Regions from separate parts of the Gordonia sp. NPDC003424 genome, predicted to be linked through region 1. Evidence: predicted binding sites of a transcription regulator. Region 1 holds the regulator's gene; each other region holds the start of a gene.
What was found. Region 1 encodes LexA, which represses DNA repair genes until DNA is damaged. Its sites were predicted from a motif close to CGAACANNTGTTCG; they were not measured.
Positions count from the first base shown of each region.

Region 2: recA (recombinase RecA) is a predicted target of LexA. The motif match lies at 1,071-1,084, and genes of this name have one in related genera.
Region 3: ACWDTI_RS02250 (DUF222 domain-containing protein) is a predicted target of LexA. The motif match lies at 1,454-1,467, and genes of this name have one in related genera.

Region 1 is NZ_JBSFQJ010000019.1:103,714-105,979, reverse strand. It holds gene ACWDTI_RS22465 (phosphoenolpyruvate--protein phosphotransferase) at 1-552, shown strand, start outside; gene lexA (transcriptional repressor LexA) at 563-1,276, opposite strand; gene ACWDTI_RS22455 (LysM peptidoglycan-binding domain-containing protein) at 1,512-2,069, shown strand; gene nrdR (transcriptional regulator NrdR) at 2,095-2,266, shown strand, end outside.
Region 2 is NZ_JBSFQJ010000030.1:20,119-22,384, forward strand. It holds gene ACWDTI_RS26180 (glycosyltransferase) at 1-829, shown strand, start outside; gene ACWDTI_RS26185 (DUF3046 domain-containing protein) at 840-1,034, shown strand; gene recA (recombinase RecA) at 1,263-2,266, shown strand, end outside.
Region 3 is NZ_JBSFQJ010000001.1:506,111-508,376, forward strand. It holds gene ACWDTI_RS02250 (DUF222 domain-containing protein) at 1-1,431, opposite strand, end outside; gene ACWDTI_RS02255 (sulfite exporter TauE/SafE family protein) at 1,706-2,266, shown strand, end outside.

The DNA of each region.
Region 1 (2,266 bases):
GCCGCCGCCGCCGAAGCGAGCGGGAACGCGGCGTGGGTCATGGCCCCGATGATCGCATCGGCCGCCGAGGCCGCCGAGTTCGCCGGTGAGGTACGCCGACGCGGACTGGTCGCGGGCGTGATGGTGGAGGTTCCCGCCGCGGCCGTCCTGGCGTCGGCGATCCTGGCCGAGGTGGATTTCGTGTCGATCGGCACCAACGACCTCACGCAGTACACGATGGCCGCCGACCGGATGTCCCCGGAACTGGCCGGTTTGACCGACCCCTGGCAACCGGCCGCACTGCACCTGATCCACAGCGTCGGGCAAGCCGGGGAGGCGACCGGCAAGACGGTCGGTGTGTGTGGTGAGGCGGCCGCGGACCCACTGCTCGCGTGCGTGTTGGTGGGCCTGGGCGTCACCTCGCTCTCGTCGGCGCCGGCGGCCGCGGCAGCGGTCGGTGCGCGGTTGGCCGGCGTGACCCTGGCGCAGTGTCGCGCCGCCGCCGAAGCGGTGCTGGCGACCGCGGACCCGGTGGCCGCACGAGCCGCGGCCACTGCCGCGCTCGACGGCTGAGCGGTGCCGGTCAGACGCGCCGCATGACGGTGACGACCTTGCCGAGGATGGCGGCGTCGTCACCGGGGATCGGTTCGAACAGCGCGTTGTGCGGCATCAGCCAGATGTGACCATTGCGCCGCTTGAACGTCTTCACGGTGGCCTCGCCGTCGATCATCGCCGCGACGATGTCGCCGTTGTCGGCGACGTTCTGCTGACGCACCACGACCCAGTCGCCGTCGCAGATCGCGGCGTCGATCATGGATTCACCCACGACCTTCAGCAGGAAGAGGGACCCCTCACCGACGAGTTCGCGGGGTAGCGGGAACACGTCCTCGACGGCCTCTTCGGCGAGGATCGGTCCGCCTGCCGCGATCCGGCCGAGCACCGGCACGAACGCGGGGGTCGGTAGCGAGGTGTCGTCGCCGGCCGCGGAGCCGCCGGGCGGATTGGTGGGATCGCCGTCGGAGATGTTCACCGCCCGGGGCCGGTTGTGGTCGCGCTTGAGGAGGCCCTTGCGCTCCAGCGTGCGCAACTGATGGGCCACCGACGACGTCGAGGTCAGCCCGACGGCGTCCCCGATCTCCCGGATGCTCGGTGGGTATCCGCGTTCGCGGACCGACTGGCGGATGTATTCGAGCACGCCGCGCTGGCGCGCGGTCAGGGATGCCTCGGCGGCGTGCGGGTCGGTGGCGGTGTCGGTGGCGGTGTCGGGGGTGTCCGGCCCGCCGGCCTTCTCGCTCATCGGTGGGTCCTCCTGTCGGTTGGGTGACTCGAGCACCGAAAAATGCTGGTCGTCTGGGTCCTTCAGCGCCGACAGTAGCCCAATCCTCGGACATGTTCAAACATGTGTTCGAGGTGTTTTGCAACTTCGCGCGACTTTGTCGGTGGCCCGTGCTAGAAATCGAACATACGTTTCATCGAACACGTGATCGATGGCAGCGCGACCCGCAAGCACCGACCGCAGAAGGACAGACACCATGGCCACCGCGACTCTCACCCGCACACCCCTCACCCACACACCCCGCTCGGACGTCCCCGAACCCGACACCTCCGTCCGGCCGGGTACGCGGTCCGCGCGCGCCGACCGTGCCGTCACCGACCTCACCCGCCCCGCCGACCGGCGGCAGGCCGATCGCCGACCGCCGGTGGCCCGGCCGTCGGTGGCCCGGCCGTCGCGCGCGCGGGTGCGGGGGACGCGCTGCGCGACACCAGCCGGCGGCCGCACCACCGGCACGAGCAGCGTCTACCTGCGCCGACGGCTGGCCGCCGCGGCGCTCCTGGTGGGCGTGGGTCTCGCCGTCCTCGTCTGGGTCATCGCGATCATCGGCTCCGACTACGCGGCGTCGGTCACACCCGAGCCGATCGGCACCGAGGTCGTGCACGTGCGTCAGGGCGACTCGCTGACCTCCATCGCCGAGCGCGTCGCGCCCGACGTACCGGCGCAGGCGGTGATCGACGCCATCGTCGAGCGCAACGATCTGTCCGGCGCCGGGCTGCATGTGGGTCAGGCGCTGGTCGCACCCGCCTATCGCTGAGGACATGACCGGTATCCTCGGTGGCATGCGCTGCCCGTTTTGCAAGAACGAAGACACCAAGGTCATCGACTCGCGTGTCGCCGACGAGGGGCAGGCCATCCGTCGCCGCCGGGCGTGTGCCCGATGCGGACGCCGATTCTCCACCGTCGAGAGCGCGGTGCTGGCGGTGGTCAAGCGCAACGGTGTCACCGAACCCT
Region 2 (2,266 bases), on a different contig from region 1:
GATCGAACTGTCGCCACATCCGCTCTATCTGCCGTCGCGGGGCCTGCCGCCGATCGGCTCCGGACTCGCGCCCGGCGTCGGGTGGCGCGGCCGACTCCGCGACACGGTGATGCGCGCCGCGACCGCCCGCTCGCTGCGGCGCGGTGAGCGGCAACGCGCGCAGGCCCGCTCCACGATCTGCCTGCCCGGACCCGCCGCGCCGGCCGCACGTCTGGTCGCGACACTGCCCGCGCTCGAGGTGCGCAGGCCCGACTGGCCGTCCGACACCCACGTCATCGGGCCGCTGTTCTGGGAACCGACCGACGCGCTGTTCGATCGGCCGCCCGGCGCCGATCCGCTCGTGCTCGTCGCCCCGTCCACCGCGGCGACCGGCGTGGACCTGGCCGCCGCCGCCCTCTCGGCGCTGTCCGAAGAGCATCTGGGAATGCCTGTGCGCGTAGTGGTTTCGGCGCTGGACCGACCACACGGGGTGGAGTGTGCGGAACGTGTCGTGGTCGGTACCGGACGCCAGGACGAGATCCTGCGGCACGCGCGCGCGGTCATCTGCGGCGGCGGTCACGGCATGCTGGCCAAGGCGCTGGCCGCCGGGGTGCCGGTGGTGACCGTGCCCGGCGGTGGCGACCAGTGGGAGCTGGCGAACCGGGTCCGGCGACAGGGGAGTGGCCTGCTGGTGCGGCCGCTGGAGCCCGCGGCATTGGCCGAGGCGACGCGGCAGATTCTCGTCGACCCGGCGTTCACCGCTGCCGCCGAGCGCGCGGCGCTGACCGTGTCGGAGGTCACCGATCCGGTACCGATCGTCGAGAAGCTGCTGACCCGAGGGCACCAGTAGGCTGGCGGGCGTGCGTCTGACCGAGTTCACCGAACTGATCAACACCGAGTTCGGCGTGCTGTCGGCGGATTCGATGCTCGCCGACCATGTCCTGACCGAACTCGGCGGTCGCACGGGCGCGCAGGCCATCGAGGACGGGGTCGATCCCCGCGACGTCTGGGTGGCGATCTGCCGCGACTTCGACGTCCCGCGCGAACGCTGGTGATCTGCCGGCGGCACATCCGCGTGTCGCGCTTGCCATCGAACACATGTTCGTTCATTGTGGGTGGGGAACGGAACCGCACACGCATCGTGCGCGTCCAATCACTACAGGAAACCGACGCCCGAGCCGAGCCAACGAGACTTGTCAGACCCCGCGGCTAACGTGCAACACACATCAGCCACCACAATCCACCCGACCGGAGCACCGGCGGAGAGTTCGGAGGAGAATCCCATGGCAGCAGCGCCCCAGGACCGTGAGAAGGCCCTCGATCTCGCCCTCGCGCAGATCGACAAGAACTTCGGCAAGGGCTCGGTCATGCGCCTCGGCGAGGAGACCCGGCAGCCGATCGAGGTGATCCCGACCGGGTCCATCGCCCTCGACGTCGCACTCGGCATCGGCGGGCTTCCGCGTGGCCGCGTCGTCGAGATCTACGGTCCGGAGTCGTCGGGTAAGACCACCGTCGCCCTGCATGCGGTGGCGAACGCCCAGGCGGCCGGCGGCATCGCGGCGTTCATCGACGCCGAGCACGCCCTCGATCCGGACTATGCGGCGAAGCTCGGTGTGGATTGCGACGCTCTGCTGGTGTCGCAGCCGGACACCGGTGAGCAGGCGCTCGAGATCGCCGACATGCTGATCCGGTCCGGCGCGCTGGACATCCTGGTGATCGACTCGGTCGCCGCGCTCGTGCCGAAGGCCGAGATCGAGGGCGAGATGGGCGACAGCCACGTCGGCCTGCAGGCCCGCCTGATGAGCCAGGCGCTGCGCAAGATGACCGGCGCGATGAACAACTCCAAGACCACCGCGATCTTCATCAACCAGCTGCGCGAGAAGATCGGCGTGATGTTCGGTTCCCCGGAGACCACCACCGGTGGTAAGGCGCTCAAGTTCTATTCGTCTGTGCGCCTTGATGTCCGACGCATCGAGACCCTCAAGGACGGCACCGATGCGGTGGGTAACCGCACCCGGGTCAAGGTCGTCAAGAACAAGGTGGCACCGCCGTTCAAGCAGGCCGAATTCGACATCCTCTACGGTCAGGGCATCAGCAAGGAGGGCTCGCTGATCGACATGGGTGTGGCGGAGGGCTTCATCCGTAAGTCCGGCTCGTGGTTCACCTACGAGGGTGATCAGCTCGGCCAGGGCAAGGAGAACGCCCGCAAGTTCCTGCTGGAGAACACCGACATCCGCGACGAGATCGAGAAGAAGATCAAGGAGAAGCTGGGGATCGGCGCCGTCCT
Region 3 (2,266 bases), on a different contig from region 1:
CCGCAGGTGGCGGGCGAACGCCTCGGCCACCTCGCGGGTGCGATCGATCCGGACCCGCGGCCGACTCTTACCTTTCCCGCGTTTGGTGTTACGTGTCCAGGCCGGGCGTCCGGCATCGGGGCCATCGTTGATGATGTGGGTCGACCACTGACCGGGCTTGTCGCCGACCATCCGATTGTGTGTCGGGCACGCGGCAGCCAGATCCTGGACGTCGGTGTACCCGCCGTCTTTCCAATCCTGCTCGGCGTGATGGGCTTCGGTGCGAGTGAACGGCTGACTGCAACCCGGGCAGGTGCAGGTGGCGCCGTCGCGGGCCAGCAGCATCATCCGCTGGGCCTGGCTGGCGAACCGGTTGGCCCGCCCCAGATACAACGGTTGAGCACTGTGGTCGGCGAACACCGCCAAATGCTGGTGGGCTTCGGCGGCCAACTCGATCACATCCGCGATCGGCAGCAGAGCCCCACCGGCGGTGGTCGCCACCCCGGCCCGCTCGCGCAGTTCGGTCTCGGAGATGGTGATGATCAGATGTGGCGGCAGCCCACGGTGACTCTTCCCGAGTAGCCCACCGTCGGCGACCGCCTGCAGCAGCGCGTGCAGCGCGTCATGGTTACGTTGGCCCGGCGTGCGAAGGTCCCGCTCGGCCGCCAGCTTGAGGGCCTCGGGATCGGCATCGTCCTTACTGCCCTTGGGTGATGCGTCATCGTCGGGGTGGTTCATCCCAGGCGCCGCCCACGCATCGAGCACCACATCCAACAAGGCGCGGGTGACCGGATCGAGTTGCCCTTCCAGGGCACTCATCAACTGCGCATCCTGCTTGGACAGATACAGGCTGCGCCGCCGCGCCCGATCCTTCTCATCGGTCAGCGCACCGTCGGGATCCAGGTGAGCCAGCAGCCGCGCACCGAGGGTGGTCAACTCTTTCGGCGTGTGCACCCGGGCGTAGTCGGCCATCAACTTCTCGGCCGCGGCTCGCTGCTCGGCGTCGAGTGTGGTGGGCAGCTTGTCGAGCACGGTGATCACCGTGACCGCGTGATCGACACCGATCGCGCCGTCGGCGTAGGCCTCGGCCAGGGTCGGGCATTGGGGGTCGAGCTTCTCGCCGGACAGTGCGTGCAGCGACAGCAGCGCCGCCATCTGCTTGCGGCGTCGGCCGGGGTCGGTGATCCGCAGTCGGTCCACCATGAAATCGCTGAGGGAGCGGTAGCCTTCCTCGGCGATGATGTTGCGGTCCGAACACTCCAGGACCCGCTGCAACCCGAAGAAGCTCATCCGCCGCGCGGAGCGTTCATGGGTGTCGGCGACCTCCACGATGTCGTCGTCGGAGGCGGGGGTGGCATCGACGGCGGCGATCCGATCCAACACATCCTCGAGTTCGCGGTAGAGCCCGACAATCTCCGCGACGTTGCCGCCGGTAGTGCTGTCGCTGGTCATCGAGCCCCCTCCCCAAGTCACTCGAACTGATGTTCGATAGTCTATCGGATGCGCTGGTCAGAGGCAAGGGTCTTCTTCGTCGATTGGAAGACCCCTTCGCGGCCGTTCATGCGCAAAACGAGTCTGCGAGCGCATCGAACGGCGGCTGGCGTCTCACATCTCAGGGATCGGGGCTGGGCCGGCGCCGCACACCTCGGCGGCCACGGCCAGGCCACGCCAAACCATCGTCAACCCGCCTGCGCCACGCCAACACACACCGGGCACCCTCGTGAAGGTGACCACGTGGCAACTGTTCGTCATCTTCCTCGCCGGCGCCGGTGCCGGCGGGATCAATACGTTGGTCGGCAGCGGAACCCTGATCACGTTCCCCACCCTGGTCGCGTTCGGGGTGCCGCCGGTCACCGCGACCATGTCGAACGCGATCGGTCTGGTAGCGGGTGGGCTGTCGGGCACGTGGGGTTATCGGCACGAGCTCACCGGTCAGTGGCCGCGGCTCCGGTGGCAGATGCCGGCGTCGTTCCTCGGTGCCCTGCTCGGCTGTTGGTTGTTGTTGCATCTCCCCGAGACGGTCTTCGAGTCGGTCGTTCCGGTACTGCTGGTGGCGGCGTTGATCCTGGTCGTCGCGCAGCCCCGCATCCAGCAGTGGGTCACACGGCGATCCGGCGGCGCAGATCCGCACGATTACGAGTTGACCCCACCGCGCATCGCATTGATGGTCACCGCGACCTTCGCCGTCGGCGTGTACGGCGGCTACTTCACCGCCGCACAGGGCATCCTGCTGATGGCAGTCCTCGGCGTGGTCGTGCCCGATCACATGCAACGCCTCAACGCAGCC